DNA from 3 places in the Streptomyces sp. NPDC031479 genome. Region 2 is predicted to be linked to each of the others. Evidence: riboswitches for the same ligand, from Rfam matches in the RefSeq annotation. Region 2 holds a riboswitch; each other region holds the start of a gene.
The links. Region 2 has a riboswitch for ZMP and ZTP ahead of ACZ5D2_RS15640 (phosphoribosylaminoimidazolecarboxamide formyltransferase). Riboswitches for the same ligand answer to the same signal wherever they lie in the genome.
Positions count from the first base shown of each region.

Region 1 (4,283 bases), on a different contig from region 2:
GACGGGGGCCCGGGGTGGGGCACGGCGGTGGGCTCCCGATTCTCCGGCGCCGGAAGGACGGGCGATGAATCCGCACCGCCGCACGGCTCTCCTCATTCCTTTGTTCGCCTCTTCGCTGGCGCTGGCGCTGCCGGTCGCCCAAGCGAACCAAGGGACCGCCCCGGGGGTGAGCGCCCGGGCCCCCGCCGCGCAGTGCTCCCTCGTCGCGGGCACACCCGATGCCGACGGCGCCGCCACCTACGACCTCGTGGGCAAGGGCTTCACACAGGGATCCGTGCGCATCGCGTCCAAATACGGCGTGACGTCGAGCGACGTGTCGGCCGACGGCGATTTCACGAAGAAGGACCTTCCGTACGCCGACTACACGGCCGCCCCCAAGAAGCGCCAGGGCCACGGCCAGGGCCACGGCCAGGGCCGGGGCCAGGTCGCCTGTACGAAGGTCCCCAAGTCGGACGCGGCCAAGACCAAGGCCACTGCCGACGTGACGGCGGCGGCGGCCGAGAACCCGGTGGGCACGAAGAAGATCGTCTGTCAGGTCATCAGCGAGACGGCGAGGGTCTCCTTCAGCGGGTCCATCACGGCTGCGGGGCCCGGGACCGTCAAGTACCGGTGGGTGAAGAGCGACGGCTCGACCTCGGGCGCCCTCACCCTCCAGTTCACGGCAGCGGGGACCATGAAGACGGAGCCCACCTTGACGGACACCCGGCTCGGGAGCGCCAGCCCCCTGGACCACTCGGCCGGCTGGGCCCAGATCGTGATCGACGGGGACGACACGAAGTCCAACCGGTCCGAGTTCGACCTCACGTGCAGCGACGTCAGCCACCTGGTCGGGATGGGCCGCTGACCGCGTCCGCCGGTGAAGGCCCGCGCGTGCCGCCGAAGGCGCGGGCGGGAGCCGAGCCGACCCGGCCGCGCCTTCGGCGGATCCCGTCAGCCGGCCAGGACCGAGCGCAGCCGGTCCAGGCCCCAGTCCAGGTCCTCCTTGCTGATCACCAGCGGCGGTGCGATGCGGATCGTCGACCCGTGGGTGTCCTTCACCAGCACCCCGAGCTCCATCAGCTTCTCGGAGATCTCCCGGCCCGTGCCGAGGGAGGGGTCGATGTCGACCCCCGCCCACAGTCCGCGGCCGCGGACGGCGGTCACCGCGCCCCCGCCGACGAGCAGGTTCAGTTCCCGGTGCAGGTGGTCGCCGAGTTCGGCGGCCCGCTGCTGGTACTCGCCGGAGCGCAGCATCGCGATCACCTCCAGGGCGACGGCGCAGGCCAGCGGGTTGCCGCCGAAGGTGGATCCGTGCTCGCCCGGCCGGAACACCCCGAGCACGTCCCGGTCGGCGACCACGGCGGAGACGGGGACCACACCGCCGCCCAGCGCCTTGCCGAGGACGTACACGTCGGGGACGACGCCCTCGTGCTCGCAGGCGAAGGTCTTCCCGGTCCGCCCCAGGCCCGACTGGATCTCGTCGGCCATGAAGAGCACGTTCCGCTCGCGCGTCAGCTCCCTCACGCCGGCCAGGTATCCGGCGGGCGGCACCAGCACCCCGGCCTCGCCCTGGATCGGCTCCAGCAGCACCGCCACGGTGTTCGCGGTGACGGCGTGGGAGAGCGCGGTGAGGTCCCCGTACGGGACGATCTCGAAGCCGGGCGTGTAGGGCCCGAAGTGGTCGCGCGCCTCGTGGTCCGTGGAGAAGGACACGATGGTGGTGGTGCGGCCGTGGAAGTTGTCGGCGGCCACCACGATCTTGGCCTGCCCGTCGGGCACGCCCTTGACCTCGTACCCCCACTTGCGGGCCGTCTTCACCGCCGTCTCCACGGCCTCCGCGCCCGTGTTCATGGGCAGCACCATCTCCTTGCCGCACAACTCGGCGAGCTGCGTGCAGAAGTCCGCGAAGCGGTCGTGGAAGAAGGCGCGGGAGGTGAGGGTGACCCGCTCCAGCTGGTCGCGGGCGGCGTCGATCAGACGGCGGTTGCCGTGGCCGAAGTTGAGCGCCGAGTACCCGGCGAGCATGTCGAGGTACCGGCGGCCCTCCACGTCCGTCATCCACGCGCCCTCCGCCGAGGCGACGACGACGGGCAGGGGGTGGTAGTTGTGCGCGCTGTGTTCGTCGGCGGAGCGGATGGCATCAGCAGTTCTCGACACGGGGTCTCCGATCGTCCGTCTGGCCGGTGACGTGGGTGGCGTCCTTTCTATCGTCGCTCGGATCGCGGACGGAGAAACCTTCTTTCCGGCGCGCCCGCTAAGGTGTCCGGTACGCACGGCGACTGGCGTACGGAGAACCAACTCCGGGGGAGTCGTGCGCGCACGACCGCACACAGGGCCGCTCGCCTGGGCCTCGCGGGGACGAGAGACGACATCGACCCCGGAGGAGCCGCCATGAGCGCGAACCACCGTCACCCCGCCCTGCTCGCCACCGACCCCGAGCTGGCGTCCTTCATCTCCGCCGAGGAGAGCCTCCAGGCGCAGACCCTGCGCCTGATCCCCAGTGAGAACTACGTCTCCGCCGCCGTGCTGGAGGCCTCCGGCACGGTGCTCCAGAACAAGTACAGCGAGGGCTACCCGGGCCGCCGCTACTACGAGGGCCAGCAGAACATCGACCGGGTCGAGGCCCTCGCCGTCGAGCGGGCCAAGGGCCTGTTCGGGGTGGACCACGCGAACGTCCAGCCGTACTCCGGGTCCCCGGCGAACCTCGCCGTCTACCTGGCCTTCGCCAAGCCCGGCGACACGGTGATGGGCATGGCCCTGCCGATGGGCGGGCACCTCACCCACGGCTGGGGGGTCTCCGCGACGGGCTCCTGGTTCCGCGGAGTCCAGTACGGCGTCCGCCCGGAGGACGGCCGGATCGACTACGACGCGGTGCGTGCGCTGGCCCTCGCCGAACGCCCGAAGATCATCTTCTGTGGCGGTACGGCCCTGCCGCGGACCATCGACTTCGCGGCCTTCGCCTCGATCGCCGAGGAGGCGGGCTCGGTCCTCGTCGCGGACGTGGCCCACATCGCGGGCCTGATCGCGGGCGGCGCCCACCCGTCGCCGGTCGGGCACGTGGACGTGGTCTCGACGACCACCCACAAGACCCTGCGCGGGCCGCGCGGCGCGATGCTGATGTGCACGGAGGAGCACGCGAAGGCCATCGACAAGGCGGTCTTCCCGGGCCTCCAGGGCGGTCCCCACAACCAGACGACCGCGGGCATCGCGGTCGCCCTGCACGAGGCGGCGCAGCCGGCGTTCACGGCGTACGCCCACGCGGTCGTGGCCAACGCGAAGGCGCTGGCCGCCGCGCTGCTGGAGCGGGGCTTCGACCTCGTCTCGGGCGGCACCGACAACCACCTGATCCTGATGGACCTCACCTCGCGCGGGGTGGCGGGCAAGGTCGCGGCGAAGGCCCTGGACCGGGCGGGGATCGTCGTGAACTACAACACCGTGCCGTTCGACCCGCGCAAGCCGTTCGACCCGTCGGGCATCCGGATCGGCACCCCGTCGCTGACGTCCCGCGGCCTGACCGCGGAGCACATGCCCGTCGTCGCCGACTGGATCTCGCGGTCGGTGGACGCGGCCGCCAAGGGCGACGAGCCGGCCCTCGCCGCGATCCGCTCCGAGGTCGGCGACCTGATGGCCGCCTTCCCGGCGCCCGGACTCCCGCTGTAGCCGCCGTGCCGCCGCCGGGACCCGTACCCGTCCCGGCGGCGGCATCCGGCCACCCCCGGGAATCGGTCGCTCGGCCGGGGCGGGATCCGGCCGCCCCGCTACCGCCCGGTACGTGGGCAGGGGCCGGGCGGGACCGGGGGAGCGGGTGCGGGACCGGCCGCGCCGCGCCGCGGCGGCGGCAGGGTTCCGGCCAGCGCGGGGCCGGAGCGCGCCCCCGCACCTGAGAGAATGAAGCCATGGCTTCTGATCGTCCTCGCGCGCTCTCCGGCATCCAGCCCACCTCCGGCTCGTTCCACCTCGGGAACTACCTCGGAGCCATCCGCCAGTACGTCGCCCTGCAGGAGACGCACGACGCCTTCTACATGGTGGTCGACCTGCACGCGATCACCATGCCGCAGGATCCCAAGGACCTGCGGGCGAACACCCGCCTCTCCGCGGCGCAGCTCCTCGCGGCCGGTCTGGACCCGGAGCGCTGCACGCTCTTCATCCAGAGCCACGTGCCGGAGCACGCCCAGCTCGGCTGGGTCATGAACTGCATCACCGGTTTCGGCGAGGCCAGCCGGATGACCCAGTTCAAGGACAAGTCCGCCAGGTCGGGTGCCAACAACGCCACCGTCGGCCTGTTCACGTACCCGATCCTCCAG
Region 1 covers NZ_JBVIKC010000020.1:2,677-6,959, forward strand. Annotated here, with positions in the region: gene ACZ5D2_RS22200 (hypothetical protein) at 65-844, shown strand; gene rocD (ornithine--oxo-acid transaminase) at 931-2,136, opposite strand; ZMP/ZTP riboswitch at 2,245-2,335, shown strand; gene ACZ5D2_RS22210 (serine hydroxymethyltransferase) at 2,371-3,639, shown strand; gene trpS (tryptophan--tRNA ligase) at 3,876-4,283, shown strand, end outside.
Region 1: linked by a shared signal. The riboswitch ahead of ACZ5D2_RS22210 (serine hydroxymethyltransferase) and the one ahead of ACZ5D2_RS15640 (phosphoribosylaminoimidazolecarboxamide formyltransferase) in region 2 are both predicted to bind ZMP and ZTP.

Region 2 (4,283 bases):
TCCTCGGCCTCGGCGAGCCGGCGGGCGGCGTCGATGCCGTGCCGCTGCGCCCACCGCTCGATCAGACTTTGACGTTCGGCGCTCGGTGCGGGGTCGGGCTGGTGCTCGCCGACGACGTCGGCCGGCACCAGCGGGACAGCGGCGGTGGTGAACCGCCGCCGCGTTTGCCACCCCGCATTGCCGTTGGCATGTCATGGGCGAAACCAGGTCAAACAAGACCGTTAGCCGGACGGCAGTAAAACGTTAGCGGCCCGGTTTACGGTAGGCATCTGAGGCCATCCACTGCTTTGCGCAGCGTGATTCGGTCGAGAATTCCAATCGTGGCCGCCGTACTGATCGGCCGGGACCGCAACGCATTGCCGGCCTCGCTGATTCATCAGCTCCGGGAGCCGTGAGCCGCAGAACCCGTGCGCCTCCATCGGCGATGAGAGTGCCTTCTTCCCCATTTTCCACCCTGAATCGGAGAACATGTATGAGCCCTAATCGTCGTGACGTCCTGAAGTGGGCCGCCGGAGCCGGTGGCCTGGCTGCTGCCACCGTGCTCGGCCTCCCGAGTACGGCAACTGCCGCAAGCTGGTCCGCCCGTTCCTGGATGGGGCAACTCTCCAACAGCCTTCCCGTCACGAAGCTGACGATCCCCGGAACCCACAACTCCTGCGCCAACAGCGGCATCAGCATCGCCAAATGCCAGGACTGGGACCTGCTGACGCAGCTCAACAACGGCATCCGCTTTCTCGACATCCGCCTGAACGGATTGCAGGGCTCCTCGAACGAGATGGGCCTCTATCACGCCAACGTATACATGAACAAGCGGTTCCAAGATGTCCTCAACGACTGCGACTACTTCCTGCGGAACAACCCGAAGGAAGTAATCATCATGCGCCTCAGGAATGAGAAATCGGGAGGCCAGGAGCTCGGTGCAGAGGAATTCAGGCGCCGCTTCAACTGGTACATGGATGATCCGTCGATGCATTTCCGTCCGCTTTTCTGGACCAACCCCGACTGGCCCACCCTGGGCCAAGGTCGCGGCAAGGTCGTGCTCCTCACCGACTTCAGCCACGACTGGACCACCCTCAAGTGGGACAAGCACTGCAAAATTCAGGACGATTACAACGTCCCGGACGATGAGAAGAAGAAGGCGATCATCGCCTGCTTCGACGCAGCGTGGTTTGACCAGACCACTTCTCAGATGTTCATCAACTTCACCAGCACCGCCAAGGGGCCCATCCCCGAACCTTCCATCGGGGCCCAGAAGATCTTCCCGAGTGTCTACGCATACCTGGAGCCCAGGAAGGCTCAGCGAGCCCGCTTCGGCGTCGTGGCCATGGACTTCCCCAACTACCGCCCCGACATCATGAACCTTTTGATCGACAAGAACTTCGTCTAGAAGCTCGTAACATGATCGCGGGCGAGCCCTCGTGAGGCGGCGGTAGCTGATGCGCCTGCCGGCGAGGGCGACGAAGGCGTCGTGGAGTTCGGTGCGGCGTTCCCGGCGTACGGCGGCCGAGCTCGGGCGGCGGTGGGCCACGCCGGCCACGCCGAGCATCCGCCGTGTGCCGGCAGAGCCCGGAGTGACCGCGCGGCTGTACGCCGACCTGCGCCGCAGCGGGGAGGACCTGTAGGCGCGCCCCTCCAGGGATTGGCGGGGTCCCGGGGTGTACACCCCGGGACCCGCGTGATTCGCCGCGACTCAGCCGCCAATGTGCTGGTGCGGCACTGGGGTGCCCACGCCCGCGCGCGTGCGCGGTCAGAAGCGGGCCAGGTTCCTGACCCGCCCCGCGGGTCACGGAGTTGCGGATGTCGGATTCGCTGCTCATCAGGCCGCCTTCCGCTTCGCCTGAAGTGCGTGGGCGCGCATTTCGCTGGACAGCCGGAGGCGGTAGAGTCGGGCTCGGCCGCGACTGGCGCAGGTGGACGACCACCGGGGAGCGGCCGTATCTGTTCCGATGAGAGCGTCGACCGCCTGGGCGTCTCCGTCAGCGATGTTCCGCTGAGGAGGCCATGACGTGAAACTGCGCTACGGGATCAATCCGCAACAGAAGACTGCGCACGCCGCACCAATGACGCCCGGCAAGTGGCCGGTTCGACTGCTGCACGGAGAACCGTCCTTCATCAACATGCTGGACGCGCTGAACGGATGGCAACTCGTCCGCGAGGCCGGCCGGGCGCTCGGCAAACCGGCAGCCGCTTCCTTCAAACACGTCTCACCCGCGGGTGCTGCTGTCTCCGGGGCCATCGACGAGGTCACCACAGAGCTCTACGGCGTCGCCAACGGGGAGGTCGGCCCGCTCGCCAGTGCCTACTTGCGGGCCCGCGACGCCGACCCGAAATCCTCCTACGGCGACTTCGCCGCCGTCTCCCATCCGGTCGACGACGAACTCGCCGAACTGCTGACCGGCATGGTCTGCGACGGCATCGTCGCCCCCGGCTACGCGCCCGGCACCGTCGAGCGGCTCAGCAAGAAGAAGAACGGCCGTTTCCTGGTCATGGAGACGGACGACGCTTTCACGCCTCCGCACCAGGAGGCGCGTGAGGTCTTCGGCCTGCGCCTGACTCAGCAGCAGGACGAGGTGGAGTTGTCGTCCACACTGCTCGACCCGGTCGTGGGTGATCCGCTCCCCGACACAGCCGTGGCGGACCTCGTGCTGGGGCTGGCGGTCCTGCGCTACACCCAGTCCAATTCGGTGTGCTACCTGCGGAACGGCATGACGCTGGGAATCGGCGCCGGCCAGCAGTCCCGAGTCGACTGCACCCGTCTGGCCGGCGCGAAAACCGACACCTGGTGGCTGCGGCGTCACCCCGGCGTCCGCGCACTGCGCTTCCGGCCCGGCATTCGGCGCCAGGACCGGATCAACTGGCAGATCCGCTTCATCGAGGGCGACCTCACGCCGGACGAGACCAGGCGTCTGACGGAGGCACTCTCCACACCGGCCCGAGAGCTCACCGCCGACGAACGAGCTCAATGGATGCAACGTCTCGACCAGGTGACTTTCGTATCCGACGGTGCCCTGCCGTTCCGCGACAACGTCGACCACGCCCACCGTCACGGCGTTCAGTACATTGCGGAGCCGGGAGGATCCATCAGATCCGGTGAGGTCGAAGAAGCCTGCCGTGAGCACCGGATCACGCTGGCACGCACCGGCCTGAGACTGTTCCACCACTGACGGTCGCGAAGACGCCACGACCACCGGCCCTGACCGGGAAACCTCCGAAGGCGGCCACAGAAGACCACCCCGCGCTGACCTGGCGGCTGGCACCGGGCGCTCGGAGCGCTCGCTCGGTATTCCTGCCCCTGGTGCCTGCGGAGAGGGTGGTCGGGTCCACAGCCAGAGGCGGCACGTGGACGTACGCCATCCCGGGTAGCGCGACGAGTTGCGGGCCGGGTTGGTGCCAATGGCTCGGCCATCCGGCTGATCGGACCAACGCGCGCTCCGACAGCGGGCCGCCTCGATCGGCCGGCAGGACCTACCGGGCCCGCAGAGCATGACACCGGTCAGGGGCCCTGCCGCCGTCCTGGCGCGCAGTGATCACGGGCCTGCTGATCGCCCTCGTGATGGCCACGATCATGGTCACGACCTACGTCGAGGAAGCCGCCAAGGCACAGGGCCGGCAACTCGCCCTGAAAGTTACCAACAAGCTGCCCGAACAGGACCCGCTCGGCGTCGTCCCCGGTATCGCCGTGTTCGTACTGCTCGTGGCCCGCTACCTCGGCTCGACCCTCGCCGTGCAGCCCACCGAGACCGCGGCCGCCCGCCGGCGCGTCCTGAGTCTCATCGGCTACGCGGTCATCGCCGGCCTCGTCTTCGACGTGATCATCGGCCCGGTCCTCGGCGCCTGTCCCGTCGTCCGCCACCCGTGCCAGCCGGACGATGGCGGGGGCGGTGTCCGCTGCGGTCAGGCAGGTTGGGCCCCTGGCCGGGCGTCTTCGTCGATCCGGCTCACCGCGCCCGGCCCCCGGGAGGCCCGCCCGGCGTGGTGTTCATGCGTTCCCGTCCGCGGTGAGCCGCATCCACGATGGTCTTGATGACCAGGCCGAAGACGGCCAGGTCCAAAAGCATCTGCCCGGTGACCAGCAGCTGAGCCACCCCGGACTTGGCCGTGATGTCGCCGAACCCGACGGTGGTGAACACCGTGACGGAGAAGTAGAGCCCACTGGTGTGGGAAAGGTGCGTGCCGAAGCTGCCCGGAGAATGCGCGGCCATGGCGACGTAGGCGGCCGCGAACAGCAACAGGAAGAACGGAATGCTGACGGCCACCGCCTCGACGGCCCGCAGCGCCGGGTA
Region 2 covers NZ_JBVIKC010000012.1:22,726-27,008, forward strand. Annotated here, with positions in the region: gene ACZ5D2_RS15625 (hypothetical protein) at 1-128, opposite strand, end outside; gene ACZ5D2_RS15630 (phosphatidylinositol-specific phospholipase C) at 473-1,387, shown strand; gene ACZ5D2_RS15635 (DUF6207 family protein) at 1,437-1,622, shown strand; ZMP/ZTP riboswitch at 1,888-1,976, shown strand; gene ACZ5D2_RS15640 (phosphoribosylaminoimidazolecarboxamide formyltransferase) at 2,007-3,164, shown strand; gene ACZ5D2_RS15645 (hypothetical protein) at 3,524-4,024, shown strand; gene ACZ5D2_RS15650 (potassium channel family protein) at 3,939-4,283, opposite strand, start outside.

Region 3 (4,283 bases), on a different contig from region 2:
ATGCGCCGGGACTGGGACCAGCCCCTGAACCGGACCGCGTGCGCGCTGCTCGTCCTGGGCGCCCCCATCAACTTCCTGGCGTCGCCGCCGACGATCTCGGCGGTCAACCGTCTCACCGGCGTGGTCAACTTCTCCGCGCCGTTGGTGTTCTGCCTGGCCACGCTGTTCTCCGGGGCGTGCGTCGTCCTCGTCCTGCAGTGGCGCGGCGGGCCGCCCGCGGCCGTGCGACGGGCCACGCGGCGGACGATCGCCGTCTTCGGCGCGGCGGCCGTCGCGATCGTCGCCCTGTTCGTGATCGGCGACGCGCCGGTGGAGCGGCTCCAGGACCTGGACACGTACTACGCCACGACGCCCTGGATCCGCGAGATGATCGTCTGCTTCCTCGTGGCGCACACCGTGGGCACCTCGGCGCTGACCTGGCTGTGCGGGAAGTGGCTGTGGCGGGCGGACCGCTCGCTGCGACCGTTGCGCAGCGGGCTGGCCCTGATCGTGCTCGGCGGGGCGCTGGACCTGTCCTACCTCGCCGCCAAGTGGGCCTCGGTGGCCGCCCGCTGGGCCGGCCGCGACTGGGTGCACCTGTCCACGGACGTGGCACCGCCACTGGCCGCCGCGGCCGGTGTGATGGTCGGGGCGGGGTTCATCGTGCCCCTGGCCGGCGGCTCGGAGGCCTGGCGGGACTTCAGCCAGTACCGCAGGCTGCGTCCGCTGTGGAAGGCGCTGCGCGGGTTCGCGTCCCGCAACGTGACGACGGTCCCGCTGACCTGGTGGTCACCGGTGGGGATCCGGCTGGTCCACCGCGAGTCGGTGATCGACGACGGGCTGCTGGCCCTGGCCGGCTGGTTCGACCCCGAGGTGCGCACGGCGGCGTACGGGGCCGCGCGCCGGCAGGGCCTGGACGAGCCGGCCGCCTCGGTGGTGGCGGACGCCGCCATGCTCGCCGCCGCCTGCCGGCTCCGGGCGGCCGCCGACCGGAACGGCTCCGGCGGCTCCGGCGGCCGGGCGGCCGGGACGGGGCGGAAGGACGCCGTCCCGCACCGGCTGGGCTCCCAGCCCCTGACGGCGCTCGCCCGGGAGTTCCGCGCGTCCCCGATCGTCGCGGCGGCCCGCCGGGGAGCGCCGGCGGCGGGCTGAGCCGTCCGCAGGCCCCGGACCGGCCCGGCGGGACCCGCCGGGCGCGGTGACCCCTCGGCCGTCCTGTCCGGAGCACGGCGAACGCCCCGGACCGAAGGGTCCGGGGCGTTCGTACTCCGTACGCCGTCGCGTGCGGTGGGGGTCAGAGGGCCGCGAGGTCCAGGCCGGCCTGCGCCGCCGCGGCCTGCACCGTCTGCTCCAGCAGGACGGCGATGGTCATCGGGCCGACGCCGCCGGGCACCGGGGTGATCAGGGAGGCGCGGGCGGCGGCCGACTCGAAGTGGACGTCGCCGACGTTGCCCTCGTTGTAGCCGGCGTCGAGCACGACCGCGCCCGGCTTGATGTCCTCGCCGCGGATGAACTCGGCCTTGCCCACGGCGGCGACGAGCACGTCGGCCTGGCGCACGATCGAGGGCAGGTCCACGGTGCGGGAGTGACAGTAGGTGACCGTGGCGTTGCGCTCCAGCAGCAGCATGCCGGCCGGCTTGCCCAGGATGGCGCTGCGGCCGACGACGACGGCGTGCTTGCCGGTGAGGTCGACGTCGTAGGCCTCCAGGAGGCGCATGATGCCGCCGGGGGTGCAGGAGACGAAGCCCGGCAGCCCGAAGCCCATGGCGGCGAAGGAGTGCATGGTGACCCCGTCGACGTCCTTGCCCGGGGCGATGGCCTCGAAGGCGGCGCGCTCGTCGATGTGGTGCGGAACGGGGTGCTGGAGCAGGATGCCGCTGATCTCCGGGTCCTCGGAGAGCTCGGTGAGGGCGGCCACCAGCTCCTCCGTGGTGGTCGAGGCGGGCAGCTCCACGTGGCGGGAGGTGATCCCGGCCTTGGCGCAACGGTTCTGCTTCATGCGTACGTAGGTGACGGACGCGGGGTCCTCGCCGACGAGGACGGTGGCGAGGCAGGGCGCGGTACCGGTGCGCTCGGTGATCTTCGCCGCGAGGGCGGCGGTCTGCTCGGAGATGCGGCGGGCGAGGGCGGTGCCGTCCATCAGCTGGGCGGTGGCGGTCGTCATGGGGTCTCCTGAACGTCGCTGCGGATCGCGGATCGCCCAGGCGCGCGGCAGTCGACGTACGGAGGTGGGCACGCCGGGCCGCTCCCCGGTGGTGATCCACCCGAACGCCAGTCACGGCCCGTCGCACAGTCTAGTCGACATATCCGGTGGTCGGCCTGGGCCCGGCCTGGGACGATCGGGGCATGACGCGCACTTTCGACCATCTCGTCGCCGAAGCCGAGACCGTCTCCGTGGACGGCTGGGACTTCTCCTGGCTGGACGGCCGGGCCACCGAGCAGCGGCCCTCCTGGGGGTACCAGCGGCTGCTGGCCGATCGGCTGGCACGGGTCCGGTCCGCCCTCGACATCCAGACCGGCGGGGGCGAGGTGCTGGCGGGCGCGGGCCCCCTTCCCGCGCTGACGGCGGCCACGGAGTCCTGGCCGCCGAACATCGACAGGGCGACCCGGCTGCTGCACCCGCTCGGCGCGGTGGTGGTGGCCGACGCCGACGAGCCGCCGCTGCCCTTCGGCGACGAGGCCTTCGAGCTGGTCGCGAGCAGGCACCCGGTGACCATCTGGTGGGAGGAGATCGCGCGGGTGCTGACACCGGGCGGGACGTACCTCTCGCAGCAGGTCGGACCGGCCAGCGTGTTCGAGCTCGTCGAGTACTTCCTGGGCCCGCAGCCGGAGGAGGTGCGCCGCGCCCGCCACCCCGACGACGCGGTCGCCGACGCCACGAAGGCGGGCCTGGAAGTGGTCGATCTGCGCTCCGAGCGGCTGCGGACGGAGTTCCACGACATCGGAGCCGTGATCTACTTTCTCCGGAAGGTGATCTGGATGGTGCCCGGCTTCACGGTCGGGCAGTACCGGGACCGGCTGCGCGAGCTCCACGAACGGATCGAGCGCGAGGGCCCGTTCGTCGCGCACACCGCCCGTTTCCTGATCGAAGCTCGCAAAACGGACTGAGGTCGGACCGGCGGAAGGCGTGGATCCGGCGCGGACGGATCCACGCGGAATCGGTTGCGCGGCCACAGCGTGGCGCAGGTCACTCAATTCAGCGCGTAACGAATCGACTCGGGCATGCGATGAACCGACAGGTGTCCTCGCGCGGCCCCGGAATACAGACCCCCCTCGGGTCTGTTTCCCGAGTTCGCGCGATGATGTCCCGCCCACCCCTTATCTGTTCGCAACGAGAGGCTCCTTGTGTCGCTCAGCCCGTCCCGTACGTTCCCTCCGGAGATCGCCGAATCGGAGGCCCTCGTCGCGCTCGTCGAGCGCGGCCGCGAGCAGGGTCACATCAACGGTGACGATGTGCGCCAGGCCTTCGAGGCCGGCCGCATCCCGGTGGACCAGTGGAAGCGGGTCCTGCGCAGCCTGAACCAGGTCCTGGACGAGGAGGGTGTCGCCCTCCACGTCAGCGCCGCCCCCGCCACCAAGGCCGCCGCCAAGAAGCCCCGCAAGGCGGCCGCCGCCCCCGCCCGCACCGTGACGAAGAAGGCCGCCCCGCCGCGCCCCATCGGCGCGCGCAAGACCTCGGCCACGGCCCCCGCCACCGCGGCGGCGATATCCGCTCCGTCGGCCGCCGCCACCGGGGACGAGGCGACGGCCGAGGCCGCCGCCGAGCCGAAGAAGCGCACGGTCAAGAAGACCGCGGCCAAGAAGGCCACGGCCACCAAGAAGACCGCCGCCACCAAGAAGGCCGGCGCCAAGGACGCGGACGACGCCGAGAACCCGGGCGCCGAGGGCGAGGACTGGGCCGTCGAGGACCTCGCCGACGAGGCCGAGGAGGAGACGCCCAAGGCGGCCGGAACCCAGGGCTTCGTGCTGTCCGACGACGACGAGGACGACGCCCCGGCGCAGACCGTCATGGTCGCCGGCGCCACCGCCGACCCCGTCAAGGACTACCTGAAGCTGATCGGCAAGGTGCCGCTGCTCAACGCCGAGCAGGAGGTCGAGCTCGCCAAGCGCATCGAGGCGGGTCTCTTCTCCGAGTACAAGCTCGAAGAGGAGGAGGACCACAAGCCCGCGTTCAAGCGCGAGCTGGAGATCCTCGTCGAGGACGGCCGCCGGGCCAAGAACCACCTGCTGGAGGCCAACCTCCGCCTCGTGGTCTCGCTGGCCAAGCGCTACACGGGCCGCGGCATGCTCTTCCTGGACCTGAT
Region 3 covers NZ_JBVIKC010000056.1:30,551-34,833, reverse strand. Annotated here, with positions in the region: gene ACZ5D2_RS36260 (MAB_1171c family putative transporter) at 1-1,131, shown strand, start outside; gene ACZ5D2_RS36255 (bifunctional 5,10-methylenetetrahydrofolate dehydrogenase/5,10-methenyltetrahydrofolate cyclohydrolase) at 1,274-2,143, opposite strand; ZMP/ZTP riboswitch at 2,171-2,268, opposite strand; gene ACZ5D2_RS36250 (methyltransferase domain-containing protein) at 2,326-3,087, shown strand; gene ACZ5D2_RS36245 (RNA polymerase sigma factor) at 3,325-4,283, shown strand, end outside.
Region 3: linked by a shared signal. The riboswitch ahead of ACZ5D2_RS36255 (bifunctional 5,10-methylenetetrahydrofolate dehydrogenase/5,10-methenyltetrahydrofolate cyclohydrolase) and the one ahead of ACZ5D2_RS15640 (phosphoribosylaminoimidazolecarboxamide formyltransferase) in region 2 are both predicted to bind ZMP and ZTP.